2 regions of the Duffyella gerundensis genome follow, and region 2 is predicted to be linked to the other one. Evidence: predicted binding sites of a transcription regulator. Region 2 holds the regulator's gene; the other holds the start of a gene.

Region 1 (15,336 bases), 570 kb from region 2:
CAACGACTACGAAGTAGGCCGTCGCCATCAGCTGCCGATGATCAACATTCTGACGCTGGACGGTGATATCCGCGAAAGCGCGCAGGTGTGCGATACCAATGGCGAAGAGAGCACGGTTTACGCCGACGCGCTGCCCGCGGAATTCCAGAAGATGGAGCGTTTCGCCGCGCGTAAAGCGATTGTCGCGGCGGTGGATGCGCTGGGCCTGCTGCAGGAAGTCAAACCACACGATTTAACCGTGCCTTATGGCGATCGCGGCGGCGTAGTGATTGAACCGATGCTGACCGATCAGTGGTATGTGCGCACTGCGCCGCTGGCGAAAGTCGCGGTGGAAGCGGTGGAAAACGGCGACATCCAGTTCGTGCCGAAGCAGTACGAAAACATGTATTTCTCCTGGATGCGCGATATTCAGGACTGGTGTATTTCCCGCCAGCTGTGGTGGGGCCACCGCATTCCGGCCTGGTATGACGATCAGGGCAACGTGTTTGTGGGTCGTAACGAAGCGGAAGTGCGCGCGGAAAACAACCTCGGCGCCGACATCGCGCTGCGTCAGGATGATGACGTGCTGGATACCTGGTTCTCCTCCGGGCTGTGGACTTTCTCCACGCTGGGCTGGCCAGAAAACACCGAGGCGCTGCGCACCTTCCATCCGACCAGCGTGCTGGTCAGCGGCTTCGACATCATCTTCTTCTGGATTGCACGCATGATCATGCTGACCATGCATTTCATCAAAGATGAAGACGGCAAACCGCAGGTGCCGTTCAAAACCGTCTACATGACCGGTTTGATTCGCGATGAAGAAGGCCAGAAGATGTCCAAATCCAAGGGCAACGTGATTGACCCGCTGGATATGGTGGATGGCATTTCGCTGGAGGCGCTGCTGGAAAAACGCACCGGCAACATGATGCAGCCGCAGCTGGCAGATAAAATTCGCAAGCGCACCGAAAAACAGTTCCCGAACGGCATTGAGCCAACCGGCACCGACGCTCTGCGCTTCACGCTGGCGGCGCTGGCTTCTACCGGCCGCGATATCAACTGGGATATGAAGCGTCTTGAAGGCTACCGCAACTTCTGTAACAAGCTGTGGAACGCCAGCCGTTTTGTGCTGATGAACACGGAAGATCAGGATTGCGGCATGAACGGCGGCGAAAAAGTGCTGTCGCTGGCCGATCGCTGGATTCTGGCTGAGTTCAACAATACGGTGAAAGCGTATCGCGAATCACTGGATAACTACCGTTTCGACCTCGCGGCGAACATCCTTTATGAGTTCACCTGGAACCAGTTCTGCGACTGGTATCTGGAGCTGACCAAACCGGTCATGACCAGCGGCAGCGACGCTGAACTGCGCGGCACGCGTCATACGCTGGTAACGGTACTGGAAGCCTTGCTGCGCCTCGCGCATCCCATCATTCCATTTATCACCGAGACCATCTGGCAGCGCGTGAAGGTGCTCAAAGGCATTACCGCCGATACCATCATGCTGCAGCCGATGCCGGAATATCACGCCGATCAGGTTGATAACGCCGCGCTGGCCGATACCGAATGGCTGAAGCAGGCGATCGTTGCCGTACGTAATATCCGTGCAGAAATGAACATTTCACCGGGTAAACCGCTGGATGTGCTGCTGCGCGGTGCCAGTGCTGACGCGCAACGTCGCGTGGAAGAGAACCGCAGTTTCCTGCAGAAGCTGGCGCGACTCGACAGCCTGACGCTGCTGCCAGCGGATGACAAAGGCCCGGTGTCGGTGACCAAAATCATCGACGGCGCTGAGCTGCTGATTCCGATGGCCGGCCTGGTGGATAAAGCCGCCGAGCTGGATCGCCTGGCGAAAGAGGTCAGCAAGCTTGAGGTAGAGATTGGTAAAATCGAAGCCAAGCTGGCGAACGAAGGATTTGTGTCACGCGCCCCGGAAGCGGTGGTTGCTAAAGAGCGTGAGCGCATGGCTGAGTTCGAACAGGCTAAAGCGAAAATGATCGAGCAGCAGGCGGTGATTGCCGCATTGTAATTTGCGGCATGACGCGTTAATTTTTACTGGCCGGGCAATGTGACCCGGCCTTTTTTATTTCTGCCAGTGAGCCTGCACGATGACAGCTGAACCCCTTCTCAATCTGCATTTGCGCCCGATGGTCGCCAGCGACAATCCTTCTGTTGCCCGGGTGATTCGCACCGTTTCCGCTGAATTTGGCCTGACCGCCGATAAAGGCTACACCGTCGCCGATCCCAATCTTGACCGGCTGTTTGAGCTTTACAGCGAAGCCCACAGCGCCTATTGGGTGGTGGAGATGGATGGCGAGGTTGTCGGCGGCGGCGGCATAGCGCCCCTGCTGTGCAGCGCACCCGATATTTGCGAGCTGCAAAAGATGTATTTCCTGCCGCAGCTGCGCGGTCTTGGGCTCGCACGCCGTCTGGCCCTTCAGGCGCTGGATTTCGCCCGGGACCGCGGTTTCCGCCGCTGTTACCTCGAAACCACCGCCAGCCTGACGCGCGCGATTGCCCTGTACGAGCAGCTGGGCTTTGAGCATATTACGGAGCCGCTGGGCTGCACCGGGCATGTTGATTGTGAAGTGAGGATGCTGAAGGCATTGTGAGGGGTGGCTTGCCCTGGCTTGCCCTGGCGCAGGCGGGCTTCTTAAAGGCCAGGTCAACGTCCAGGTCAACGGCCGTTTCGTTCTGCCTGAAGGCAGTCCGCTTAAAGGGCCAGGTCAACGGCCATTTCGTTCTGCCCTTCGGGCCGCCCGAGCAGGGGCGGCATGCGCCCCGCCCCTGCACCCCGGCTATCCGGCAAACACAACCGCCCGCCGCAGGCGGGTACCTTCGTCGATTCACATTTCTTCACGGACCGTTCGCGATTCGCTCCTGCTCAGCGCTCCCTTGTCCCGCCATCCATGGCGGGCCATCCTAAAATGTTCATCTCCTCAGCGGTGGTGATGCCTCCTCAAGGTCAAAACCCAAGTCAAAACCCAAGTCAAAACCCACGTCAAAACCCACGTCAAAACCCACGTCAAAACCCACGTCAAAACCCACGTCAAAACCCACGTCAAAACCCACGTCAAAACCCACGTCAAAACCCACGTCAAAACCCACGTCAAAACCCACGTCAAAACCCACGTCAAAACCCAAAAATCTAAGGCAAAGGCAAAGGCAAAGGCAAAGGCAAAGGCACTTCGATTTTCACTTTGTTGGAATTCAGGCTTTGGGTTTTGGGTTTTGGGTTTTGGGTTTTGGGTTTTGGGTTTTGGGTTTTATTTAGAATTTGAAGTTTTATTTAGGATTTCATCTTTTATCTTTTCGGTTTTGACTTGGGTTTTGACCTTGAGGAGGCATCACAAACGCCGAGGCGAAAGCGTTTTCCAGAATGAGCCGCAGGGATGCGGTGAGAAGGCGCGTTGAGCAGGAGCGAATCGCGCCGGGTCCGTCAGGAAAAGGCTTTTGCTGAGGGCACCCGCGCAGCGGGCGGTTGTGTTTGCCGGATAGCGCGGGAGCAGGGCCGGGGCGACTGCCGGCCCTGCTCGGGCTGCCTTCAGGCAGAACGAAATCGCCTTTGACCTTGACCTGGGTTTCGACCTTTAGAGGCATCACCGCCGCCGAGGGAAAAGCGTTTTCCAGGACGAGCCGCAGGGATGCGGCGAGAGGGCGCGCTGAGCAGGAGCGAATCGCGCCGGGTCCGTCAGGAAAAGGCTTTTGCTGAGGGCACCCGCGCAGCGGGCGGTTGTGTTTGCCGGATAGCGCGGGTGCAGGGCCGGGGCTAAAGCCGGCCCTGCTCGGGCAGGCTTTAGCCTGTACGAAACGGCTTTTGACGTTGACGTTGACCTAAAAGATTTTGACCTTAACAGCCGCCTGCCAAGGCTACTCTCGCCCCGCCGGCATCCCACTATGAAACCGTAATTCGCTGTCGGGCTCGGCGATCAGCCGCCCTTCTGCCTCGCCGATGGCTTTTACTCGCGGCGCGATGTCCACCGGTGAAATCTGCGCGGCCAGCGCAAGATAATCCTGATAGTGACGCGCCTCGGAGCGCAGCAGCGACAGGTAAAACTTCTGCAGCTCCTCATCCAGAAACGGCGCCAGGCTGGCAAAACGTTCGCAGGAGCGCGCTTCAATGTAGGCGCCGCAGATCAGCTTATCCACCAGCGTATCCGGTTCGTGAGTGGTGACTTCGCGCAGCAGCCCTTTGGCATAGCGGCTGGCGGTGATTTTTTTATAGACGATGCCGCGCGCCTGCATGATCTCCCACACCTGATAAAAATGGTGCAGCTCCTCTTTGATCAGCAGCACCATCTTTTCAACCAGATCGTCAGCCCACGGCAGTTCGTTACGCACGATAATGCTGCGCGTCAGGCCGCGATGGGCGTTGAGAAAGTCGGTGTCGTGATGTTCGCGAAAAATGAAGTTTTCATACGGCTTGAGCCACGCGAGGATCAGATCGCCGCTGGGCTGGTCGGCAACGTATTTACGAATCAGCCAGGCCGCGGTTTGCGCCGCCTTGAGTTCGCATACCATATGATCGGTGAGCAGCAGCGTCAGATTTTCCGGCTTGCGGGCCTCATCAATCCACGCCTGAGAGGTGCGGCAGGTCAAAAAATGGTGGACGGGTTCGAGCAGTGCAGCGTAGTTCATGTTTTTCTGGCGTTATCAGCGAAAGGAAACCCGGCCAGCAAGCCGGGTTAATACAGAAGAATCAGTGACGAATACCGGTATCGTCATCGTCGATCATGTCGCCTTCTTCGTCTTCATCTTCGGCGTCAGGATCTTCAAAATAGGTGCCCCAGCCGTCGTAATCGACATTGTACTTGCCTGCCAGATTCACCAGCTGCTCAACCTGCACGTCGATCAGATCCGCATTCAGCGCACCTTCACTCAGAATATCCACGCACATCACCTTGCTGCCATCTTCCAGCTCCAGCTCTTCCGGCTCGCTGACTTCATAGCCCAGCTTGAACGCGTCTACCGCCACTTTTTCCAGCGAGTCGAAGTTGTTGCAGGAGAGATGATGCTCAATGGTGTAGAGCGCTTCCGGATCGCTTCCATCGTCCAGCAGCTCTTCAATGATCAGCCGCGTCTCTTCGCGCTGTTCTTCCAGTAATTCTTCATATGCCATGATTTATTCCCCATTAATTGGCAGAGTCTTGATTATTTTCCCACACACGCCGACGCGCCACTACACAAAAGCGAAAGTTTCTTTACCTCAGGGTTGAAAATGCATATTCAGACGGTTAAATTGAATTTTAATTCATTTTGCATCGCCTTATGGAGCACCACATGACCTCGCTTTATCACCGTTCTTTCCTGCGTTTACTGGATTTCACCCCGGCGGAAATAGACAGCATGCTGACGCTGGCGGCTGAATTAAAAAGCGCGAAAAAAAAGGGCAATGAAACACCGCGGCTGACCGGAAAAAACATTGCGCTCATCTTCGAAAAAGACTCGACCCGCACCCGGTGCTCTTTCGAAGTTGCCGCTTACGATCAGGGCGCCAATGTCACTTATTTGGGTCCGAGCGGCAGCCAGATAGGCCATAAAGAGTCGATCAAAGATACCGCACGCGTGTTAGGCCGTATCTATGACGGCATTCAGTATCGCGGCCATGGCCAGCAGATTGTCGAGACGCTGGCACAGCATGCCGGTGTGCCGGTGTGGAATGGGCTGACCAATGAGTTTCATCCTACGCAATTGCTGGCCGATCTGCTGACCATGCAGGAGCATCTGCCGACGAAAAAGCTGAATGAGATGACTTTTGTCTACGTTGGCGATGCGCGCAATAACATGGGCAACAGCATGCTCGAAGCCGCGGCGCTGGTTGGCCTCGATCTGCGGCTGGTGGCACCAAAAGCGTGCTGGCCCGATGAGGCACTGGTGGAAAGCTGCCGCGAAGCGGCTCAGCAGACCGGCGGTAAAATCACCCTGACCGAAGCGATCGCTGAAGGCGTACAGGGCGCGGATTTTATCTATACCGACGTCTGGGTTTCCATGGGCGAACCCAAGGCGGTGTGGGCCGAGCGCATCGCGCTACTGCGTGATTATCAGGTCAACCGCGCCATGCTGGAACTGACCGGCAATCCCGAGGTAAAGTTTCTGCACTGCCTGCCCGCTTTTCATGATGACCAAACCACGCTCGGCCAGCAGATGGCAGAAGAGTATGGGCTGCACGGCGGCATGGAAGTGACCAACGAGGTGTTTGAATCGCCGCACAGCATCGTTTTTGATCAGGCTGAGAACCGTCTGCATACCATTAAGGCGGTCATGGTAGCGACCCTGAGCAAAGCGCCCTGAACAAGGCGGGCAAACGATTACGCGCTGCCGTTTTTCACTTGCTGCCCGGCACAGTTTCCGTATAATGCCCGACACTTTGCCGGGAGGATGTATGACTCAGCGTCACGCTTTTATCATCGCTCAATCACGCCTGATTGCAGGCGCGCCTTCCATTCTATTTTCGATCTTAAGAAAGCCCCTCATTGCAGGGGCTTTTTTTTGTCCATTATCCGGCACGCGCAGAGGAGAATGACAGATGGCCAATCCGCTATATCGCAAGCACATCATTTCCATTAACGATTTGAACCGACAGGAACTTGAGCTGGTGCTGCATACCGCCGCCATGCTGAAAGCCCATCCACAGCCTGAACTGCTGAAGCATCAGGTGATCGCCAGCTGCTTCTTTGAGGCGTCGACGCGTACGCGCCTGTCGTTTGAAACGGCGATGCATCGCCTTGGCGCGTCGGTCGTGGGCTTTGCCGACGGCAGCAATACGTCGCTGGGCAAGAAAGGGGAAACCCTTGCCGATACCATTTCGGTGATCAGCACTTATGTGGATGCCATCGTGATGCGTCATCCGCAGGAAGGCGCCGCCCGTCTGGCCACTGAGTTCTCCGGCGGCATTCCGATCCTCAATGCCGGTGACGGGGCTAATCAGCATCCGACGCAAACGCTGCTCGACCTGTTCACCATTCAGGAGACGCAGAGCCGCCTCAGCAACCTCAGCGTGGCGATGGTAGGCGATCTGAAATATGGCCGCACCGTGCATTCACTGACGCAGGCCCTGGCCAAATTCGACGGCAATCGCTTCTACTTTATCGCGCCGGATGCGCTGGCGATGCCGGGTTACATCACCGATATGCTGGATGAACAAGGCATTGTCTGGAGCCGCCACGACAGCATTGAAGAGGTGATCCCGCAGCTCGACATTCTCTATATGACCCGCGTGCAAAAAGAGCGTCTTGACCCTTCGGAATACGCCAACGTTAAAGCGCAGTTCATCCTGCGCGCTGCCGACCTGGCCGGCGCCGGTGACAATATGAAGGTGCTGCATCCGCTGCCGCGCATTGATGAGATCACCACCGATGTGGATAAGACGCCTTACGCCTGGTATTTCCAGCAGGCGGGCAACGGTATCTACGCACGCCAGGCATTGCTGGCGCTGGTGATGAACAGCGAACTGGATCTGTAAGGAGAAAACCCGATGACACAGGATAATAAACTACAGGTTGAAGCGATTAAACGCGGCACGGTGATTGACCACATTCCCGCACAGATTGGCTTTAAGCTGCTGAGCCTGTTTCGCCTGACCGAAACGGACCAACGCATCACCATCGGCTTGAATCTGCCTTCCGGCGAGATGGGCCGCAAAGATCTGATCAAAATTGAAAACACCTTTCTCACCGACGATCAGATCAACCAGCTGGCCGTCTACGCGCCGCACGCCACCGTCAACCGCATCGACGAATATGAAGTGGTCGGCAAAATCTCGCCCACGCTGCCGGATCGCATTGAGCGGGTGCTGACCTGCCCTAACAGCAACTGCATCAGCCGCAACGAGCCAGTCTGCTCGAGCTTTGCGGTGCGTAAACGCCAGGATGCGGTGCAGCTGAAGTGCAAATACTGCGAGAAAGAGTTTGCCCATCATGTGGTGCTGGCAAACTGGTAAACCCTGAGGCGGCACTTATAATGGTGCCGCTATGTCAGCGCGTAACGGATGCCGTTGCGTCAACGTCTTCAAGGAGAAAATATGTCTCGTGAAATCAGTACCGACAACGCACCAGCCGCCATCGGGCCTTATGTACAGGGCGTGGATTTAGGCAGCATGATCATCACCTCCGGCCAGATTCCGGTCGACCCAAAAACCGGCAACGTGGCCAGTGATATCGCTGCGCAAACGCGTCAGTCGCTGGAGAACGTGCAGGCGATTGTGGAAGCAGCCGGACTGAAGGTGGGTGACATCGTGAAAACCACCGTATTCGTTAAGGATCTCAACGATTTTGCTACGGTGAACGCTACCTATGAAGCGTTTTTCAGCGAGCATCAGGCGAGTTTTCCGGCCCGTTCCTGTGTGGAAGTGGCGCGGCTGCCAAAAGATGTGAAAATTGAAATTGAAGCGATTGCGTTACGTCGTTAAATAAACGCCCGCCCGCTCGCCGCCTTGCGCAGCTGAGCGGGACGGGCATCGGTTATTTTTTCGCGACGCTTTCCATGCCCATCAGACCAATCTTGAGATAGCCCGCCTGACGTAAGGCGTCCATCACGCCCATCAGCGTTTCATAATCAACGCTCTTATCCGCCTGGAAGAAAATGGTGGTCTCTTTGTTGCCCTGCGTCTGAGCGCTGAGCACGTTGACCAGATTGGCTTCGGTCACCGCTTCATTGCCGATATAGAGCTGCTTATCCGCTTTGATCGAGAGATAAACCGGTTTTTCCGGGCGCGGCTGCGGTGAACTGGTGGAGGCTGGCAGATTAACGCGTACGTCAACCGTGGCCAGCGGTGCTGCCACCATGAAGATAATCAGCAGCACCAGCATCACGTCGATAAACGGCGTGACGTTGATCTCATGCATTTCACCGTCTGTTTCGACACCGTCGTTTAATCGCATGCCCATGATAATTATCCTAAGCGTAATTTCTGCGTGGTCGTCGGACGGCCAACGCCGCTGTTAGCCAGATCGAGATCGCGGCTCTGCAACAGCAGCACCTGCGCGGCAACATCGCCCAGCGACGCTTTGTAATTGGCAATCATGCGCGCAAATACGTTGTAGATCACCACCGCAGGGATCGCCGCAACCAGGCCGACGGCGGTAGCCAGCAGCGCTTCGGCGATACCCGGCGCCACAACGGCCAGGTTAGTGGTTTGCGTTTTGGCGATGCCGATGAAGCTGTTCATGATGCCCCATACGGTACCGAACAGGCCGATAAATGGCGCCACGGAACCGACGGTGGCGAGGAAACCGTTGCCACGACCAGCATGACGGCTGAAGGCGGCAACGCGGCGCTCAAGGCGAAAGCCGGTACGATCTTTAATGCCGTCATTGTCTTCGCTGCCCGCAGAGAGCTCCAGCTCGTTCTGCGCGTCTTTGATCAGCTGCAGGCTGGCGCTTTGCGCTTTGAATGCACCGGCAATCTGCGCGGCTTCATTCAGCGATCGCACTTCGGTCAGCGCCTGATGTTCACGCTTCAGGCGGCGACGGGCGCCGCTCAGCTCGGCATATTTACTGAAGAAGATCGCCCATGTGGCAACCGAGGCCAACAGCAGCCCAATCATCACCGCTTTTACCACGATGTCTGCATGTTCATACATGCCCCAAACGGAGAGATCCGTTTGCATCAAATCACTGGTTACCACGCTGTATCTCCAACATCATTTATGGCTGTTTTACGTCAGGGGCGGATCATACCAAAAAAGCGGCGAATTGATAGTAGTTCTCATTACTATTTACATTTTTCGCTGATTTTTCGCGCGCCTTTCTGCCTGACGAAACCGGCTGGTTCCATAAATGTGATGGCCTGTTGAATTTTATTAAAACGTTGTTTTAATTTTGTGATGTATTTCATTCAATCTAACAGCCGCCCATTTGCAGCAGCAGACTTTTCTCTATAGTGATTCAGCCGCTGTCCCTGCTTGCGCCTCACTTCCTTCCCTAAAGCGGCATACCTCTTCGCTGGAGATAAAAAATAATGCTGAAAAAGTTACTGCTTGCCGTGTCGCTGACCGCTGCCTTTAGCGGTATGGCCTCAGCCAAAGTATTAAAAATCGCGGAAGTTCAACCTGCCGGTTATCCGACGGTGGTCGCGCTGCAAAATATGGGCGAAAAATTGAAAAAGGCCACCGATGGCCGCCTGGAGATGAAGGTTTACGCGGGAGGCGTGCTGGGTGATGAAGATCAGGCGCTGCAACAGGTGCAGCTGGGGGCGATCGATATGATTCGCGTGTCGCTGGCGCCAGTTACCACCATTGCTCCGGAAACCAGCGTCTTAACCCTGCCCTATATCTTTCGCGATGAAGACCATATGCATAAGGTGTTGGATGGTGACGTTGGCAAGACCATCACCGATAAATTCGACAAGGACCCTGCGGCACGCATGATATTTCTCGGCTGGACCGATGCCGGCGTACGCAACATGATCACCAAAAAGCCGATCGCCAAACCTGAAGACCTCAAGGGCATGAAAATTCGCGTGCAGAACAGCGCCGTTTCCCTTGCCACGCTGAAAGCGATGGGCGCTAATCCGGTAGCGATGGGCGTCAGCGAAGTGTTCAGCGCCATGCAAACCGGCGTGGTCGACGGCACCGAGAACAACCCGCCAACCTTTGTGGCGCATAACTATATGCCGGTTACCAAGTATTACACCCTGACCGGCCACTTTATGCAGCCGGAAATGATCCTGTTCTCAAAAACCGCATGGAACAAGCTCTCGGCGGACGATCAGGCGCTGCTGAAAAAGCTCGGCAAAGAGGCGCAGGAAGATGAGCGCGTGCTGTGGGCGAAATACACCGAAGAATCGCTGGCCAAAATGAAACAGGGCGGCGTGACCTTTCAGCAGACCGATCGCGATTACTTCATCAAGGCAACACAGCCGGTGCGCGACAAATTTGGTGCTAACTATCAGGATCTGATGAAGCAGATCGCTGAAGTTAAATAATTTTCCCCGTGCCGCGCTCGCGGCACTTTTCGCAGGAACCCAGTTATGACCTCTTATTGTCGTCTGATGGACGGGCTTTATCTGCTGTGCATGGTGGTGGCCGGTATTGCCTTACTGATTATGGTGTCGGTGATACCGGTGGGAATTTTTGCCCGTTACGTGTTGGATGGTGCCCTCTCCTGGCCCGAACCGGTGGCCATTGTCTGTATGATCATTTTTACCTTTCTTGGCGCCCCGGTTGGCCTGCGCGCCGGTACGCATATCTGTGTGTCAATGCTCACCGATCGCCTGCCTGCCCCGCTGCAACGCGCGGCGCGCATCCTCTGCGATCTGCTGATGCTGGCGTTCTGCGTGATGCTGTTTCAGTCGAGCTTTAGCCTGTGTGAAGCGATGTGGTCACAGGCGCAGGCATCGCTGCCTGCGGTGACCTACGGGCAAATGTATCTGCCGATTCCGCTGGGCACGCTGATCACGCTGCTGTTTGTGATTGAGCGTTTATTCGCGGGCGAGCAGACCGCTCGTCCTGTTGTCATGCTTGGCGGCACTCACTAAGGCGGAGCAGGAAAATGGACGCACTTATTCTGATTGGTAGTTTAGCGTTGCTGCTGCTGCTGGGGTTTCCGGTGGCTTTTTCTGTGGGCCTCAGCGCCTTTATCGGCGCCTGGTGGATTGACCTGCCGTGGGAAGCGGTGGTGATCCAGATCACCAACGGCGTAAACAAATTCTCCCTGCTGACCATTCCCTTCTTTATTCTCGCCGGTGCCATCATGGCCGAGGGCGGCATTGCCCGACGGCTGGTAAATTTCGCCTATATCTTTGTCGGCTTTATTCGCGGCGGTTTGTCGCTGGTGAATATCGTTGCCTCGACCTTCTTTGGTGCCATCTCAGGATCGTCGGTTGCCGACACCGCCTCGATCGGATCGGTGATGATCCCGGAGATGGAAGCCAAAGGCTATCCGCGCGATTTTGCCGCCGCGGTGACCGCCAGCGGATCGGTGCAGGCGGTGCTGACACCACCCAGCCATAACTCGGTGATCTACTCGCTGGCGACCGGCGGCGTGGTCAGTATCTCGTCGCTGTTTGTGGCGGGCATTTTTCCCGGCCTGCTGCTCGGCCTCTGCCTGATGATCATGTGTATCGGCTTTGCCAGAAAACGCGGTTACCCAAAAGGTGAGCGCATCCCGTTTAAACAGGCGCTGAAAATCTTTCTCGATGCGTTCTGGGGTCTGTTTACCATTGTGATCATTCTTGGCGGTATTCTCACCGGGATCTTTACCGCCACGGAATCTGCCGCAATTGCCTGCTTATGGGCGTTTCTGGTCACCATGTTTATCTATCGTGATTTTAAATGGAATCAGCTCCATATCCTGCTGTTTCGCACCATCAAGACCGTGACCATCGTGATGGTGCTGATCGCCTTTGCCGCCAGCTTTGGTGCGGTAATGACCTTTATGCAGCTGCCGCAGATGATCACCGATACCTTTACCAGCATCTCTGACAACAAATATGTCATCCTGATGTGTATTAACGTGCTGCTGCTGGTGATCGGTACGCTGATGGATATGGCGCCGATCATTCTGATCCTGACGCCGGTGCTGCTGCCGGTTACCAATGCGTTAGGCATCGATCCGGTGCATTTTGGCATGATCATGATGACCAACCTCGGCATCGGTTTGATCACACCGCCGGTCGGCTCGGTGCTGTTTGTCGCCAGTGCGGTAAGCAAGCAAAAGATCGAGCAGGTGGTGCGTGCGATGCTGCCGTTTTACTGCGTGCTGTTCATCGTCCTGCTGTTAATCACTTACATACCGGCCATTTCGCTCTGGCTACCGCGTGCCATGGGTGTGATTTGAGTCCGGCGGGCGAACCTGGTTCGCCCGCTGCTTCACGCTGGCAGCACTCTGATTATGCCAATTCCTTATCAACGCCCTGTCGGGATTCATGCTAAGTTTATGCCTTTCACAGGGATCAGCAGGGCGTCCGCAGATGAGCAAAGAGAAGTTAGAAACCACATTAATCCGCGCCGGGCGGGCAAAGCGATTTACGCAGGGATCGGTGAACAGCGTGATTCAACGCGCCTCGTCGCTGGTGTTCGACACCGTGGCGGACAAACAGCGCGCCACCGCAGGCCGTGCGCACGGCGAACTCTTTTATGGCCGCCGCGGCACCCTGACCCACTTTGCACTTCAGGAAGCGATGACCGAGCTGGAAGGTGGCGCCGGCTGCGCGCTTTACTCCTGCGGCGCGGCAGCGGTAGCCAATGCGATGCTTGCCTTTGTTGAAGCGGGCGATCACGTATTGATGTGCGGTTCGGTCTACGAGCCAACGCAGGATTTCTGCACCAAAATTCTCAGCAAGCTTAACGTCAGCACCACCTTTTTCGATCACTGCCTTGATGGTGGTATCGCCGCGCTGATCCAGCCCACTACGCGCATCGTTTTCCTCGAATCCCCCGCGTCCATCACTATGGAAGTGCAGGATATTCCGGCCATTGTCGCCGCCGTGCGCGCCAAAGCGCCGGAAGCGATCATCATCGTCGATAATACCTGGGCGGCGGGCGTGCTGTTTCGGCCGCTGGATCACGGCTGCGATATTTCGATTCAGGCAGGCACCAAATATCTGATCGGCCACTCCGATGCGATGATCGGCACCGCGGTCGCCAATGCGCGCTGCTGGGATCGCCTGCGCGAGAACTCCTATCTGATGGGACAAATGGTCGACGCTGATACCGCCTATATGGCCAGCCGCGGATTGCGCACGCTGGCGGTACGTCTGCAACAGCATGAAGAGAGCGGCATCAAAATCGCAGAATGGCTCGCCACGCGGCCAGAAGTGGCGCGGGTAAACCATCCTGCGCTGGCGCAGTGCAAAGGCCACGCTTTCTGGCAGCGCGACTTCAGCGGCAGCAGCGGCCTGTTCTCTTTTATTCTGCATCAAAAGCTGAGTCCGCAGCAGATGGCCGACTATCTCGACCATTTCCAGCACTTCAGCATGGCCTATTCATGGGGCGGCTTCGAATCGCTGATCCTCGCCAATCAGCCCGATGAACTGGCGGCGATCCGACCGGCCGGTGGCATCGATTTCAGCGGCACGCTGGTGCGGCTGCATATTGGCCTGGAACACGTTGACGATCTGATCGCCGATCTGTCGGCAGGCTTCGATCGTCTGACCAGCGTCTAAACTACACGGGGGATGCGGTTTTCGCGTGGCGGAAACCCGACCTGACTGGCTTCTTATTATTCGTTAAAATTAAACGAAACCGCTGTCAACGGGATTAAACATGGGTGTTTTACACGAGATTGTGCAGGCGTTGTGGCATCAGGATTTTGCTGCGCTGGCCAATCCGGATGTTGTGTGGGTCGTTTACGGGGTCATGTTCCTGACGCTGTTTCTGGAGAATGGACTGTTACCCGCCTCGTTTCTGCCGGGCGATAGCCTGCTGCTGCTGGCGGGTGCCATGGTGGCCAAAGGCGTCATGGACTTCTTCCCTACGCTGATTATTCTGACCATGGCGGCCAGCCTCGGCTGCTGGTTGAGCTATTTGCAGGGCCGCTGGCTGGGCAATACAAAAATGGTGAAACGCTGGCTGATGCATTTACCCGCGCAATATCATCAGCGCGCCTGGCAAATGTTTCACCGCCATGGCCTGACGGCGCTGCTGGTGGGCCGCTTTCTGGCCTTTATCCGCACCTTGCTGCCTACCATGGCGGGCATTTCCGGCCTGAAACATGGCCGCTTCCAGTTCTTTAACTGGCTCAGCGGCCTGCTGTGGGTCACCATCGTGGTGACGTTTGGTTACGGCATCAGCCAGGTGCCGTTTATCAAACGCCATGAAGATCAGGTGATGACCGTGCTGATTATTCTGCCGGTTGCCCTGCTGTTTATCGGCCTGGCGGGAAGCCTGTTGCTGATCTGGAAAAAGCGCCGCGGTGCGTCTCACTGATAGGAAAAGGTGATCGACGCGATGCCGTTGGCGCTGCCAGCGGTAATCGGCCCGGTGCGAATATAGCGCGCCATAAGCGGCACGGTCAGGATCTGCTGATCGTACTGCGCCTGTTCTATCCGCCACTGGTTGAGCGTGCCCTGAGCGCTGGCGTCCGGTCCGTAACGAATCACGTTGCCATCATCGCGCACAAACTGAATGCCCACGCCGGTCGCCGTGGAGTCCGGAGTCAGGTTGAGAATATCGCTGAGATTGCCCTTCTGGCTCTGGTCGGTCATCACCGCGTGTAACACCACGCCTTTGTCGCAGCTCAGCGAAATCGTGGCGGATCCATTTCCGTAAACGCTGCCCACCTCCGGTAATGAACCTGCCCACACTTTTCCCAGCATCACCGGCTCTGAGGCACCGGAGACCACCGAGCACCCTTGTGGCTGAATGCGAATCGTCATCCTATGCAGCACCACCGGCGCAACAACACTGAAGCGACCATTGCG
Region 2 (15,336 bases):
GCTGACCGTTTCAGGCCTGCGTCGTCGTGGCTACACGTCTGCGTCTATTCGCGAGTTCTGCCGCCGTATCGGCGTGACCAAACAGGACAACATCGTTGAAATGGCCTCGCTGGAATCCTGTATTCGTGACGATCTGAATGAGAACGCGCCGCGTGCAATGGCGGTTCTGGATCCGCTGAAAGTGGTGATTGAGAATCTGCCATCAACGCACGAAGAGATCATCACCATGCCGAATCATCCGAATAAGCCGGAGATGGGCACGCGCGAAGTGCCTTTCAGCCGCGAAGTCTGGATCGATCGCGCCGATTTCCGCGAAGAAGCCAATAAGCAGTATAAGCGTCTGGTTCTGGGCAAAGAGGTGCGCCTGCGTAATGCGTATGTCATTCGTGCTGAACGCATTGCCAAAGACGAAGAAGGCAATATCACCTGCATCTACTGCACCTGTGATACCGATACGCTGAGCAAAGATCCTGCTGATGGCCGCAAAGTAAAAGGCGTGATTCACTGGGTGTCCGCGGTGCATGCGCAGGCTGCGGAATTCCGTTTGTACGATCGGCTGTTCAGCGTGCCGAATCCTGGCGCAGCGGACGAATTCCTGGCGACGATTAATCCAGATTCACTGGTTATCAGGCAGGGATTTGTTGAGCCTGGCTTACGCAACGTGGCGGTAACAACACCGCATCAGTTCGAGCGGGAAGGCTACTTCTGTGCGGACAGCGTCTATTCAACGCCATCTAACCTGGTGTTTAACCGCACCGTTGGCCTGCGTGATACCTGGGCTAAAACAGGCGAATAATACCTGTAACTGAATGAATGTTAAAAAGGAGCGAGGATTCGCTCCTTTTTTTATGCCTGCCTAGCAAACACAGCCGCTGGTCGCTGTTAAAAATACCCACTCAGTTAACAAAAATTAATCAATCTCCGGGTGTTAAATATTCTTTTTAAGGTAGGCTATGCGCACTTAATTCTACCGAGAGAAGCAGGAACAGGTAATGACAGATATGGTCCAGGAAGCGAAGCATAGCGTGGTCGTGGTGCACCAGCTGATCGAAAGAATATTTAATAACGCTTCCGAATCCGAAGAAACGCTTAATCTTTTCCTCTCTTACTTTCACCCCTCTTTTATGCTGATTACGCCTGCCGGGCAGCGACTCTCTCTGACCGCGATGGAAGCGCTGTTTCGTGGCTTGAAAGGCCAGCGGGAAGGGGTGCGTATTGCGACCGGGGAGTATGAAATCCTGTCACAGAATGGCACTGACGTGGTAATTCAGTACTGCGAGTTACAGATGCGCAATGGTGAAACCCAGAAGCGCATTGCGGTGGCGATTCTTGACTGTTCTACGGCTAACCCGCGCTGGCGTTATCTGCAGGAAACGTTGTGTGCCTGAATTCAGGCGTAAAAAAACCGGTGTATTCACCGGTTTATGACGCTACTGAGTCGAACTTACTTATCGTGCAGCGTGTCATCTTCACGGCAGTCGCCGGTTGAGCAGTGGCCGTACAGATAGAGACTGTGGTTAGTGAGTTTGATGCCATGACGCGTGGCGATATCGCGCTGACGCGATTCGATAGATTCATCGCTGAACTCAATGACCTTGCCACAGTCGAGGCAGATCAGGTGATCGTGATGATGCTGCTGCGTCAGCTCAAATACCGATTTGCCGCCTTCAAAATTATGGCGGGTTACGATACCGGCATCATCAAACTGGTTCAGCACGCGATAAACGGTCGCTAAACCAATCTCTTCGCCCATATCAATCAGGCGTTTATACAAATCTTCCGCGCTGACGTGATGGCCTTCAGGTTCCTGAAGCACTTCCAGAATCTTCAAACGAGGAAGCGTGACTTTCAGGCCGGCCTTCTTTAATGCGGAGTTGTTGTCAGTCATGCGGATATTGTCCTGTTACTTTGCTAGTCACAATGTGGCTGAAAAGCCCTGAACATCGGTCGACGTTTAGACGAATTGTGTCTCATTATAAAATTCAAGCATCGAAATGAAAACTACAGGGGAAGCCTGAAAACTCAGTTGGATGTAAGGAGAAATGTCGCTACGTCCGAAGAAATCATGCTGCAAGCATATGTTAACATTTCGCTTACCACCAACACTTTTATGGTTAAGATGATTAAGCGTGTGACCGATGGGGGTATTCTACAGATTTGCCGATTAAAGTTACAAATATGTATCTATTATTTCCATAGGAAAATCCATCTGCTCAATGTGAGCCAGCGCCCACATTGAGCGTTCAGCTTACGCCTCAATAATTTCCTGCAGATGAAGCTCATCAGAAATTTGTTTTACCCACGCGTCCACGCGTGCGTTGGTCAGCTCTGGCTGACGATCTTCATCAATAGCTAAACCAAGGAAGTGCTTATCGTCCGCCAGGCCTTTAGAAGCTTCAAAGTGATAACCTTCGGTTGGCCAGTGACCGACGATAACCGCGCCGTTCGGTTCGATGATATCGCGCAGAGTGCCCAGCGCATCACAGAAGTATTCTGCGTAATCTTCCTGATCGCCACAGCCAAACAGCGCCACCAGTTTGCCATTGAAATCCACTTCTTCCAGCGTCGGGAAAAAGTCGTCCCAGTCGCACTGCGCTTCGCCGTAATACCAGGTCGGAATGCCTAAAAGCAGAATATCGAACGCTTCGAGGTCCTCTTTGCTGCTTTTGGCAATGTCATGAACTTCTGCAACGTCTTTACCGAGTTGCTTCTGAATCATCTTTGCAATGTTTTCGGTATTGCCCGTATCGCTGCCGAAGAAAATGCCTACGATTGCCATGCGCTTGATAACCTCTTGAAACGTAATTAATTGGTGGTGAATTTTATTCACAGATAAACGCAATGATAGCAGAGAGGCGGAGAGGGCGGAACTCACAAAGCCCGTGCATTTGTCGCTTTGTGCGTTCTTCCCCTCGCGCGGCGATGACTATAGCTTTAATTGCGCCATGATCATCTCTTCAATCAACTCGCTGCGGCTCATCTGCCGCCGATCGGCCAGCTCATTAAGTGCATCAACCGCATCGGCGTTCATTTTCAGCTCAACACGACGCAAGCCGCGCACTTTATCGCGTTTTAGCTGGTTTCGCTTGTTGATACGGAGCTGTTCATCACGCGTCAGCGGACTGGTTTTTGGCCGACCCGGTCGACGTTCATCTGCGAACAGATCGAGTGTGGTGCGGTCCGTGTTTTCTTTTGCCATAGCTTCGCGATAGTGAAAGGATGACGAGGGTGAACCTGTCAAAGTGTAACTGAAATGAGCCGATTTACCTGATGCCGGTAAATTTTAGCGCGGTATAATAACCCAGCTGTAGCGCAGGGAACAATTATTTCCCGCTTCGACAGACATTTATGCTGGCAGAGCTAAAAACCGGCGCACGGCGCGCAGCACCGCATCGGGCTTCTCTGCGTGCACCCAGTGTCCTGCATCGGCAATCACATGGGCTCGCGCGTGCGGAAACTGCGCCAGCAGTGTGTCGCGATAGGCGTTATCCAGATAGGAAGAATCGCCGCCGCGAATAAACAGTGCAGCATGCGGCGAGGCGGGCAGGCTGTTCCAGCCAGAGATAGCAGCATAGTTGTCCCACAAAACCGGCACATTGAAACGCCATTCACCGGCGTGAAAAGACTTCAGTAAAAACTGAATAATGCCCTCTTCATCGATGTACTGGCGCATGAGCTCGGCGGCCTGAGCACGCTGTTCCACTCCCGCTGCCGTCACCGCGTTAAGCGCGGCAAAAATGGCGTCATGACGGCGCGTTTGATAATCCACCGGCGCAATATCGATCATCACCAGTTGCTCAACGCGCGCCGCGGCCAGCGATGCCATGGTCATAGCAATTTTTCCGCCCATTGAGTGACCAATCACCGATACTTTCTCAATGCCCAGCGTATCCAGCGTATCGAACATATCAGCTGCCATGGCGGCATAGCTCATCTGATCTGAACGCGGGGACAGCCCATGATTGCGCACGTCAACCTGGATCACCTGACGCCTATCGCGCAGGCCGCGCGCCAACACGCCTAAGTTATCCAGGCTGCCAAACAGGCCGTGGATTAACAGCAGTGGCGTGCATTGGGGCGCAGATTGTTCAGTTTGCAAGCGAGCATTCAAATTCATGGCAAAGTTCTTACGGCGGGGACGAAGGCTTAGGGTATCATGTTTTTTACTTGTCCTGGAAAAGGGCGCCGCGCGAATAAGGCATATTCTGACTTTTGTCTTCTGGCGACGTCAGCGCTACCGACCCTCAGGATTTAACTTTATAATCCTTATGTTAGAACCAGGTCACATTTTGCAGCGCATTGCGTACTGATGTCACACTCCAGGATGGACTGGTTCTGCCACTCGTTAAAACCGTACGGATAAAGATGAAAACGATTGAAGTCGACGAAGAGCTGTATCGCTATATTGCCAGCCACACACAGCACATTGGTGAAAGCGCCTCCGACATTTTACGGCGCATGCTGAAATTTACCGCAGGTCAAAGCGCACCGGTAAAAACCACCCCGGTGGTAGCTGGCTCGCCGGCTGTTGCGGAAAAAGAGGAATCGCGTCCGCAGGATCGCGTACGGGCTGTGCGTGAAATGCTGCTGTCTGATGAATACGCAGAACAGAATAAGGCGGTGAGCCGTTTTATGCTGATTTTGTCAACTTTATATCGTCTTGATCCTAAAGCTTTTGCTGATGCGACCGCCTCTTTGCAGGGCCGGACGCGCGTCTATTTTGCTGGCGATCAGCAAACGCTTTTACAGCACGGCACCCATACGAAGCCAAAACATGTTCCCGGCACTCCGTACTGGGTCATTACGAATACCAACACAGGCCGCAAAGGCAGCATGATCGAACACATCATGCAGTCCATGCAGTTCCCACAGGAACTGACTGACAAAGTCTGCGGCACCATTTAACCGAAGCGTCAGGGAGAAGCGCCAATGGCCAGTCACCCAAGAGCTGGGCAACCTGCTCAGCAGAGCGATTTGATTAACGTTGCACAGTTAACATCTCAGTATTATGTCCTTCAGCCCGAGCTGGGCAATCCGGAACATGCGGTGAAATTTGGCACCTCCGGCCATCGCGGCAGCGCGGGACGCCAGAGCTTCAACGAAATGCATATTCTGGCTATTGCGCAGGCAATTGCTGAAGAGCGTCAGAAGAACGGCATTACTGGCCCGTGCTACGTCGGTAAAGACACGCACGCGCTCTCCGAGCCCGCTATCATCTCCGTGCTGGAAGTACTGGCAGCGAACGGCGTGGATATCATTGTGCAGCAGGATAACGGCTATACGCCAACGCCTGCTATTTCCAATGCGATTCTCGAGCATAACAAAGCGGCTGGCGCACAGGCTGATGGCATCGTTATCACGCCTTCGCATAACCCACCGGAAGATGGCGGTATCAAGTACAACCCACCTAACGGCGGACCGGCTGATACCAACGTGACCAAAGTGGTGGAAGATCGTGCTAACCAGCTGATCGCTAACGGCCTGAAAGAGGTTAAGCGTCTGCCATTGAGCGAAGCCTGGGCCAGCGGACGTATTCAGGAACAAGATCTGATCCAGCCTTACATCGAAGGCCTGGCGCAGGTTATCGATATTCCAGCCATTCAGAAAGCGGGTCTGAAAATCGGTGTTGATCCATTAGGCGGTTCCGGTATCGCTTACTGGCAGCGCATCGCAGAGTTCTACAATCTTGATCTCACCATTGTGAACGATGCTGTCGATCAGACGTTCCGCTTTATGCACCTTGATAAAGACGGCGTGATTCGTATGGACTGTTCATCCGAATCTGCCATGGCAGGCCTGCTGGCGCTGCGTGATAAATTCGATCTCGCCTTCGCCAACGATCCTGACTACGACCGTCACGGCATCGTTACGCCGGCGGGCCTGATGAACCCGAACCACTACCTGGCGGTAGCGATTAACTATCTGTTCCAGCATCGCCCGCAGTGGGGCAAAGACGTTGCGGTCGGTAAAACACTGGTATCGAGCGCGATGATCGATCGTGTGGTTAACGATATTGGCCGTAAGCTGGTAGAAGTGCCGGTTGGCTTTAAGTGGTTCGTGGATGGCCTGCACGATGGCACCTTTGGTTTTGGCGGCGAAGAGAGCGCTGGCGCTTCATTCCTGCGCTTCGACGGTACGCCGTGGTCAACTGACAAAGATGGCATCATTCTTTGCCTGTTAGCCGCTGAAATCACCGCAGTTACCGGCAAAAACCCACAGCAGCACTATGATGAGCTGGCTGAGCGTTTTGGTGCACCAAGCTATAATCGCCTGCAGGCCTCTGCGACCTCCGCACAGAAAGCGGCGCTGTCTAAACTGTCACCAGAAATGGTCAGTGCTGACACGCTGGCAGGCGATCCAATCATTGCACGTCTGACCGCAGCACCAGGTAACGGCGCGGCAATTGGCGGACTGAAAGTGATGACGGAAAACGGCTGGTTTGCTGCGCGTCCTTCGGGCACCGAAGATGCATACAAAATCTACTGTGAAAGCTTCCTCGGCGCTGAGCATCGCGAAAAGATCGAAAAAGAAGCGGTAGAGATCGTCAGTGAAGTGTTAAAAAACGCCTGATAATTTCCCGTTACTGTGTGAAAGGCGCTGCTGGTCAGCGCCTTTTTTTATGGCCTTTTTGAGCGCGTTTTTCTTTTCCGTGTGCTGTCGTCTGGCGTGATTAAAAAAAGCACAACAATTCTGGTCTGATGAGTAGTAATTGTACAGCTCCGGGCGTAATATTAGAGCCAGATCACATTTACTTTCGCAGCACATACGCAAGAGGGAGGGCCGAACATGTATGAAAACTACTCTTCACTAAAAATAATTACACGACGCATCGCCGTTATCGTGATCGGCTTATTGGCATTACCGATTATGTTACTGCGCGACGATCGCGCGCGGTTTTACAGTTATCTGCACCGTGTCTGGTGTAAAACCAGCCAGAAACCGGTGTGGCTGGCTCAGGCTGAGGCCGCCGGACGCGATATCTGGTAATTTTCTGACTGGCATGATGAACAGATCGACAAAGCCCCGTATTAACGGGGCTTTTTTTATGGCTGCGGTTTGAGACATCGGCCAGGGCTGGGCTAAACGGACTGAATACGCTACACTGAAAACCTATACAAAATTTAAAAAGGTTGTACAAGTATGAGCGAGAAAATACCGGTTGGCATCAGCGCCTGTCTGCTTGGAAACAGCGTCCGCTTCGACGGCGGTCATAAGCGTCTTGCGTTTGCTACCGATGATCTCGCACCTTATGTCCGCTATGAGCCGATTTGTCCTGAAATGGCAATTGGTTTGCCGACGCCTCGCCCGGCGTTGCGATTGGTTAAAGCGGGCGAAGAAGAAGGTGAGGTAGCACTCTGCTTCAGCAAAGAGGGCGGTGAAGACATCACCGATCGGATGCGCGGTTGGTCTGCAGATCGCGTCGCTTCTCTGCATCATCTCTGCGGCTATGTGCTTTGCGCGAAATCGCCAAGCTGCGGCATGGAACGCGTGCGGGTGTATGAACCTGACAATAACAACAATCGCAAAGCGGGCATGGGCATTTTTGCCCGCGAACTACAGCGCGAAATGCCGTGGTTGCCGATGGAAGAGGATGGCCGTCTGCATGATGACGTGCTGCGCGAAAATTTTGTTGGCCGCGTGTACGCTTTACATGAATTCAATCAGTTGATGAATGAAGGCTTGAGTCGCTTTGAACTGATGGAGTTTCATACCCGCTACAAGCTGCTGCTGCTGTCACATCATCAGGATGAGTATCGTGAACTGGGACGCTTCGTGGCCAAAATGAGTGAATGGGATTCACTGGAAGATTATGCCGTCGAGTATCGCAGCCGGTTAATGCGTCTGCTGAGCTATCGCGCCAGCCGTCAAAATCACACCAATGTTCTGATGCACGTGCAGGGCTATTTTCGTGAGCAGCTCAAGCCGGCGCAGCGTCAGGAATTGACCCAGCTCATCGACCGCTATCGCAAAGGCGTGCAGCCGTTGCTGGCGCCCATCACGCTGCTGAAACATTACATGGCGGAATATCCGCATCCCTGGCTGGCAAAGCAGCGTTATTTCGACCCGTATCCGGAAGCACTGCGTCTGCGCTACGGCAACTAAACAGGGATCGTTATGGCAACTCATCTGGTTTGGCTGCGTAATGATTTACGCATCAATGATAACTATGCGCTGCATGCCGCCTGCCGCGACAACAAGGCTACCGTTATTGCCCTTTATGTTGCCACGCCCGGGCAGTGGCAGGACCACGATATGGCGCCCAAACAGGCCGCCTTTATTGCAAAAAGCCTGCATCTGCTGCAGCAGTCGCTGGCCGAGCGCGGCATTGCGTTGCACTACCAACAATGCGATCGCTATGACGATGCGGTGGAAACGGTAAAAACGTTTTGCCAGCAGCAAAAAGTCGATGCGTTTTTTTATAATTATCAGTATGCAATTAATGAACGCGAGCGCGATGCCGCCGTGGAACGTGCGCTCAATGCGCTAAACATTACCTGCCAGGGATTTGATGACGGCCTGCTGCTTCCACCGGGCAGCGTGCAGAGCGGCAGCAACGGCATGTATAAAGTTTTCACGCCCTTCAGTAAGGCATTTGTGCGTCGCCTGCATCAGGAATTGCCCGAGTGCGTTCCGGCACCGGCCGCACGCGACGGGGCGCCACTGACTACGCTGCACCGCCTTACGCCGTTTGATTATCCTCAGGAAGCGTTTGATGAAACGCTGTTTCCGCCGGGTGAGCAGGGCGGCCTGGCGCGACTGCGTGAATTTTGCCAGCAGCCGGTGGTGCAGTATCAGGATCGACGTAATTTTCCGGTACTGGACGGCACCAGCCGTTTATCGGTGCATCTCGCTACCGGTACGCTTTCGCCGCGCCAGTGTCTTCATCGGTTGTTAAAACACCATCCAGATGCGCTCGACGACGGCAAAAGCTTCATCTGGCTCAACGAGTTGATCTGGCGAGAGTTTTATACTCACCTGATGGTCGCCTGGCCAATGCTGTGTAAGCACCAGCCCTTCATTGGCTGGACCAGAAAAGTGCAGTGGCAGGAAAACAATGCTTTGCTCACCGCATGGCAGCAGGGGCAGACGGGCTATCCCATCGTGGATGCCGCCATGCGGCAGATGAATGCGCTGGGCTGGATGCATAACCGGTTGCGTATGATCACCGCAAGCTTTTTGGTCAAAGATCTGCTGATTGACTGGCGAACAGGTGAACGGTACTTCATGCGTCAGTTGATTGATGGTGACTATGCCGCAAACAACGGCGGCTGGCAGTGGGCAGCGTCTACCGGCACCGATTCCGCGCCCTATTTTCGCATTTTCAATCCCACCACGCAGGGCGAACGTTTTGATAAAGACGGCGAGTTTATCCGCCGCTGGCTGCCGGAACTAAAGGATGTGCCGGATAGCGACATTCACTCTCCGCAGCAGTGGGCAGAGAAAAACCATAAGAAACTCGATTATCCGCAACCGATCGTGGAACATAAGGACGCACGTAAAAAAACGTTGGACGCCTTTGAAGCGGCACGCAATGCCTCATAAGGCGCGGGAGAACGAGATATGCAAAATTTTCAGTTAGAAGCAGTCGTTAATCAGCAGCTTAATAGCGACAGTTTTAAGGATTACGCACCGAATGGCCTGCAGGTTGAAGGGCGGGCAGAGGTACGAAAAATCGTCACCGGCGTGACGGCCAGCCAGGCGCTGTTGGACGAAGCGGTGCGGTTACAGGCCGATGCTGTGATGGTACATCACGGCTATTTCTGGAAAAACGAATCGCCGTTGATCAAGGGCATGAAACGTTCGCGCCTGCGCACGCTATTGGTAAACGATATCAATCTGTACGGCTGGCATCTGCCGCTGGATGCGCACCCGCAACTGGGTAATAACGCCCAGCTGGCGCGCATGCTGGATATTCAGGTCAAAGGCGAAGTCATGCCGCTGGTGCCCTGGGGTGAGTTAACGGAAGCCTTAAGCGGCGAGCAGCTGGCTGAGCGCATCGGTACGGTGCTGGGGCGGCAGCCATTGCACTGCGGAGATAACGCGCCGGCACGCATTCGCCGTATCGCCTGGTGCAGCGGCGGTGGCCAGGGCTTTATCGATAACGCCGCTGAGTTTGGCGTGGATGCGTTTATCACCGGCGAAGTTTCAGAGCAAACGATCCACAGCGCCCGTGAAAACGGCCTGCATTTTTTTGCCGCCGGACATCATGCCACCGAGCGCGGCGGCATCAAGGCGCTGGGGGAATGGCTGGCCAGCGCCCATCAGCTCGACGTTACCTTTATCGATATCAACAATCCTGCCTGAGCCACTTCTTCCCGCATCCTCATGCAACTTCATGAGGATGCAAAGCAGTTGACACATTCCTGACACTTCCGCATAACTGTTTGCCTGCTTGAGGTTTTTGTTACATCAACCCGGAGGTACGTTTTGCAACGAGCACGTTGTTACCTGTTAGGTGAACGCGCGGTAGTGCTTGAGCTTGAACCCCCAGTCAGCCTGGTCAGCCAGCAGCGGATTTGGGGATTGTGTGAGCAGCTAAAAGATCATCCGCAGATAATCGAAGCCATCCCTGGCATGAATAACCTGACCTTACTGCTGCGTAATCCGCAAGAGATGGCGCTGGATGCCATTGAGCATTTGCAACGCTGGTGGGAAGAGAGTGAAAGCAGCATACCGGATGCCCGACAGGTTGATGTTCCGGTGACCTACGGCGGCAGGGCGGGCCCCGATCTCCCCGAACTTGCGCGCTACTGCCAGATGACAGAGAAACAGGTTGTCGAGCTTCACAGCAGTAGCCTTTACGTTGTCTATTTTATCGGCTTTCAGCCTGGCTTTCCCTATCTTGGCGGCCTCGATCAACGTCTGCATATGCCGCGCCGCGCCGAGCCGCGGGTCAGCGTTCCGGCAGGTTCGGTTGGTATTGGCGGTAGTCAGACCGGCATTTATCCGGCCGCTTCGCCAGGCGGATGGCAGCTGATTGGCCACACTTCAGCAGCGCTTTTTGATCCCTACCAGCAGCCACCTACGCTGCTGCGCCCCGGCGACAGCGTGCGCTTCGTGCCACAGCAGGAGGGCGTATGTTAACCATTATTCGCAGCGGTATGAGCGCCTCAATTCAGGATGCTGGCCGCAACGGTTGGCGGCAATCGGGTATTGGTCAAAGCGGCGCGCTTGATCTGCCCGCTATGACCACCGCCAATCTGCTGGCCGGTAACGATCCGCTTAGCGCAGTCATTGAAGTGACGCTTGGTCAGTTTTGCTGTCAGTTTGAACGGGATGGCTGGTTTGCACTGACCGGCGCCGGATGTCACGCTGAGCTGGATGGCAAAGCTGTCTGGACCGGCTGGCGGCTGCCGGTGAAAAAAGGCCAACGGTTGACCCTGGCGACGCCGGTGCGCGGCATGCGCAGCTATCTGGCGATCAACGGCGGCTTCGCCATTACGCCCGTGCTTGGCTCTGCCAGTACCGATCTCAAGGCGGGATTTGGTGGTTTTGGCGGCCGGGCTTTGCAGGAGGGCGATCGCATTCCCCTGAACGCAGCGACCCGACACTTCACTCAGCCCGCAGGTGTGCGGCAGCTGCTGTGGGGAAACCGCATCCGGGCATTGCCGGGACCGGAATACCATGAGTTCAGCCATGAGTCTCAGGAAGCGTTCTGGCGCGTCTCTTGGACGCTGAACCCGCAAAGCAACCGTATGGGTTATCGCTTGCAGGGGCGTCCGCTTAACCGCGAAATACCACGCGAGCTGCTGTCACACGGGACCTTGCCGGGCGTGGTGCAGGTGCCGCCAAATGGCCAGCCGATTGTGCTGATGTCCGATGCGCAAACCACCGGCGGCTACCCACGCATCGCCTGTGTTATTGAAGCTGATCTCTATCATCTGGCGCAGATTCGCCTGGGCGAGCCGATCCATTTTGTCCACTGTTCGCTGCAAGAGGCGCTGGAAGCGAAGCGGCAGCAACAGCACGTTCTCAATCAGATCTCATGGGGGCTGCAACATGAAAATTGATTTTAATGCCGATTTGGGTGAAGGCTGCGCCAGCGATCGCGCACTGCTGCAACTGGTTAGCTCCGCCAATATCGCCTGTGGCTTTCATGCAGGCGATGCGGCAACCATGCTGCAGTCGGTGCGCTGGGCGCAGGAGTTTGGCGTAGCTATCGGCGCGCATCCCAGCTTCCCCGATCGGGAAAATTTTGGCCGTACCGCCATGCAGTTACCGGCTGAAACGGTCTATGCGCAGGTGGTTTATCAGGTTGGTGCGTTGAAAGCGCTGGCCGAAAGCGAGGGGGCAAAGCTGGTGCATGTGAAGCCTCACGGCATGCTTTATAACCAGTCGGCACGCGATCCACTGCTGGCGGATGCGATCGCCCGTGCGGTCAAGGCGGTCGATGCAGGGTTAATTTTAGTCGGGCTGGCCAACAGCGTCTCAATCGAGGTGGCGAAACGAGTGGGGCTGAAGACCCGGCAGGAAGTGTTTGCCGATCGCGGTTATCAGGCAGATGGCGCACTGGTGCCGCGCGGCCAGCCTGGCGCGATGATCGACAGCGAAGATCGCGCTATTGCACAAACGCTGGCGATGGTGCAGCAGGGCCGGGTGCAAAGTGTCGATGGGCAATGGGTTCCATTGCAGGCAGAAAGCGTTTGCCTGCATGGCGATGGCGAACATGCGCTGAATTTTGCCCGCCGGCTACATCAGGCGTTTGCCAGTGAAAATATTACCGTCACCGGTCAATAGACCGGGCGGATTTGCCGCCCTCTGAACGGCGGTGCTGACCTTTACCTTGATGGGAAAATATGATGGAAACAGCAGTTAACCTCTGGCCTCTGGTGGGTATCGCCGCCATCGTCGTCGGCTTTTTACTTCGTTTCAATCCCGTATTAGTGGTTATCGTCTCGGGATTTATTACCGGATTTGCTGCACTGATGCCGGTGATGGATGTGCTGGAAAAGCTGGGCACCGGTTTTCTTAATACCCGCAATTTACCGTTGATTCTGTTGCTTCCACTGGCGGTGATCGGCCTGCTTGAGCGGCACGGTTTGAAAGAGCGCGCGCAGGGTTGGATCGCGCAAATCAAAAGCGCCACGGCGGGGCGATTGCTGATCGTCTACCTGTTCGTCCGTGAAATTACCGCTGCATTGGGCCTGACCAGTTTGGGCGGCCATCCGCAAATGGTGCGCCCACTGCTGGCACCGATGGCCGAGGGCGCAGCAGAAAATCGTTATGGTGAACTGCCTGCCGACGTGCGTCATCGGCTCCGGGCGATGTCCGCCGCGACCGACAATATTGGCCTCTTTTTTGGCGAGGATATTTTTGTCGCTTTCGGTGCGATCATTTTCATGCACAACTTTATGCTGGAGTCCGCCGGTATTCAGACCGAGCCGCTGCACATTGCGGTTTGGGGCATTCCCACTGCGGTAGCCGCCTTTATTATTCATGCCGTTCGCCTGCAGCGAATGGATAAAAAATTGGCTGCTGAGCTGGCGAGCCTGAATGCACAGGCATTGCAGTCACGGGGAGATCGCTGATGTTTCAACAACACTATCTTTTCTGGCTGGCCGGACTGATTTTACTGGTGGTGGCGGTGATGTCATGGCGTGACAGCGCCAATCCGCGACGCCTGACCACCGGCCTGTTTTGGGCGCTTTATGGGCTGATTTTCTTTGTCGGTGACTGGACGCAAAACCTGTTTGCGCAGCTGGTGGGCGTGGAAGAGAGTGCGCGTGCGCTGCATATTACCGTGGGCGTGCTGGTGGTGATTATGGCGGTCATCGCCGGTTGCGGCGGCGTGCGCCTGGGTCGTTACCATCAGCGCAGCGCTGAAGAGCGCCAGCAGAGCGCCAAACGTCTGCATAACAAACTGTTTCTGCCGGCGCTGGTGATCCCGCTGGTAACGGTAATTGGCGTGCTGGCCTTTAACCATATACCCGGCCTGCAAACCGCGATCTTTGGCGCCGGTAATCACGCCACGCTGGTAACCCTGTTTTCGATGACGCTGGGTTGTCTGCTGGCTTGGGTAATTACGCTGAAGCTGACGCTGGAGGGACCGGCGCAATCGCTGCAGGAAGCGCGTCGTCTGCTCGACTCGATCGGCTGGGCGTTTATCCTGCCGCAGATCCTCGCTACGCTGGGTCTGCTCTTTACTTCGGCGGGCGTGGGCACAGCAATTTCACATCTGACTGAAACCTGGCTGGCGGTCGATAATCGCTTTATTGCGGTTGCGGTGTACGCCATCGGCATGGCGCTGTTAACCATGGTGATGGGTAACGCCTTTGCTGCTTTTCCGATTATCACCGCAGGCGTGGGCATTCCGGTGCTGGTGGTCCAGCACGGCGGCGATCCGGCGGTTATGGCCGCTATCGGTATGTTCTCTGGCTACTGCGGCACGCTGATGACACCGATGGCGGCTAACTTCAATATCGTGCCTGCAGCGCTGCTTGAGCTACCCGATCGCAACGCGGTGATCAAGGCGCAGGTTCCAACCGGCGTGCTATTGTTAATGGTCAATGTGGTCCTGCTCTATTTCCTGATGTTTTAAAGAAGGCGTCGCCATGAAAACGGTGTTAATCACGGCTTTTGAGCCTTTTGAAAATGAAACAGTTAATCCTTCGTGGGAAGCGGTCCGGCAGCTCGATCAACATATTATCGCTGGCGCTAAAGTCGTAGCGAAGCAATTGCCCTGTGTATTTGGGCAGTCGCTGGACACGCTCTGCTCAGCGATTGAAAACCTGCAGCCCGAGCTGGTTATTGCCGTGGGGCAGGCGGGCGGGCGCGTGGATATCACGCTTGAACGCATCGGTATCAATGTTGATGACGCACGTATTGCGGATAACCACGGTAATCAACCGGTGGATATGCCGGTGGTAACGGGCGGGCCGGCTGCCTATTTTTCAACGCTGCCGATTAAAGCCATGGTTGAGGCGATACGGCAAGCCGGTATTCCGGCGTCGGTATCACAAACCGCAGGCACCTTTGTCTGCAACCACGTGATGTACGGCTTGCTGCACCATTTGCAGCAAAACGGCAACCGAACCCGGGGCGGCTTTATCCACATCCCCTACCTGCCTGAACAGGCTGCTCGCCATGCTGGCACGGCGAGTCTGTCGGCAGAAACGGTTATTGCGGCGCTGGAAACGGCTATCGCCGTGGCGCTGCGCACGGAAGAAGACAGCCGTATTAGCGGCGGTACCACTCATTAATCAAGGGAAGATGTTATGCCTGAAGGGCCAGAGATCCGCCGCGCCGCCGATCGCCTTGAGAAGGCCATTCTCGGAAAGCCGCTGACCGATGTCTGGTTCGCTTTTCCTCAGTTGGCTACCTACGCCTCCTCATTGA

What was found. The regulator Fur, encoded in region 2, represses iron uptake genes when iron is present. The targets are predictions, from matches to a motif close to ATAATAATGAGAACNACTATCAA.
Region 1: a site for Fur is predicted at 9,669-9,691, ahead of exbB (tol-pal system-associated acyl-CoA thioesterase). Genes of this name have one in related genera too.

The regions. Positions count from the first base shown of each region.
Region 1 is NZ_LN907827.1:626,192-641,527, reverse strand. It holds gene EM595_RS02920 (valine--tRNA ligase) at 1-2,005, shown strand, start outside; gene EM595_RS02915 (GNAT family N-acetyltransferase) at 2,085-2,588, shown strand; gene EM595_RS21340 (FliH/SctL family protein) at 2,908-3,108, opposite strand; gene miaE (tRNA isopentenyl-2-thiomethyl-A-37 hydroxylase MiaE) at 3,847-4,614, opposite strand; gene rraB (ribonuclease E inhibitor RraB) at 4,676-5,095, opposite strand; gene argF (ornithine carbamoyltransferase) at 5,257-6,267, shown strand; gene pyrB (aspartate carbamoyltransferase) at 6,503-7,438, shown strand; gene pyrI (aspartate carbamoyltransferase regulatory subunit) at 7,451-7,915, shown strand; gene ridA (2-iminobutanoate/2-iminopropanoate deaminase) at 7,997-8,383, shown strand; gene exbD (TonB system transport protein ExbD) at 8,436-8,861, opposite strand; gene exbB (tol-pal system-associated acyl-CoA thioesterase) at 8,867-9,583, opposite strand; gene EM595_RS02865 (TRAP transporter substrate-binding protein) at 9,934-10,899, shown strand; gene EM595_RS02860 (TRAP transporter small permease) at 10,945-11,451, shown strand; gene EM595_RS02855 (TRAP transporter large permease) at 11,466-12,752, shown strand; gene metC (cystathionine beta-lyase) at 12,886-14,079, shown strand; gene EM595_RS02845 (DedA family protein) at 14,180-14,842, shown strand; gene EM595_RS02840 (fimbrial protein) at 14,836-15,336, opposite strand, start outside.
Region 2 is NZ_LN907827.1:1,194,225-1,209,560, forward strand. It holds gene glnS (glutamine--tRNA ligase) at 1-796, shown strand, start outside; gene EM595_RS05455 (hypothetical protein) at 993-1,388, shown strand; gene fur (ferric iron uptake transcriptional regulator) at 1,445-1,888, opposite strand; gene fldA (flavodoxin FldA) at 2,249-2,779, opposite strand; gene ybfE (LexA regulated protein) at 2,927-3,199, opposite strand; gene ybfF (esterase) at 3,347-4,117, opposite strand; gene seqA (replication initiation negative regulator SeqA) at 4,366-4,905, shown strand; gene pgm (phosphoglucomutase (alpha-D-glucose-1,6-bisphosphate-dependent)) at 4,930-6,570, shown strand; gene EM595_RS05490 (YbfA family protein) at 6,787-6,987, shown strand; gene EM595_RS05495 (YbgA family protein) at 7,141-8,103, shown strand; gene phrB (deoxyribodipyrimidine photo-lyase) at 8,116-9,543, shown strand; gene EM595_RS05505 (type 2 GTP cyclohydrolase I) at 9,562-10,305, shown strand; gene pxpB (5-oxoprolinase subunit PxpB) at 10,429-11,085, shown strand; gene pxpC (5-oxoprolinase subunit PxpC) at 11,079-12,011, shown strand; gene pxpA (5-oxoprolinase subunit PxpA) at 12,001-12,738, shown strand; gene EM595_RS05525 (DUF969 domain-containing protein) at 12,801-13,529, shown strand; gene EM595_RS05530 (DUF979 domain-containing protein) at 13,529-14,539, shown strand; gene pcp (pyroglutamyl-peptidase I) at 14,553-15,200, shown strand; gene nei (endonuclease VIII) at 15,216-15,336, shown strand, end outside.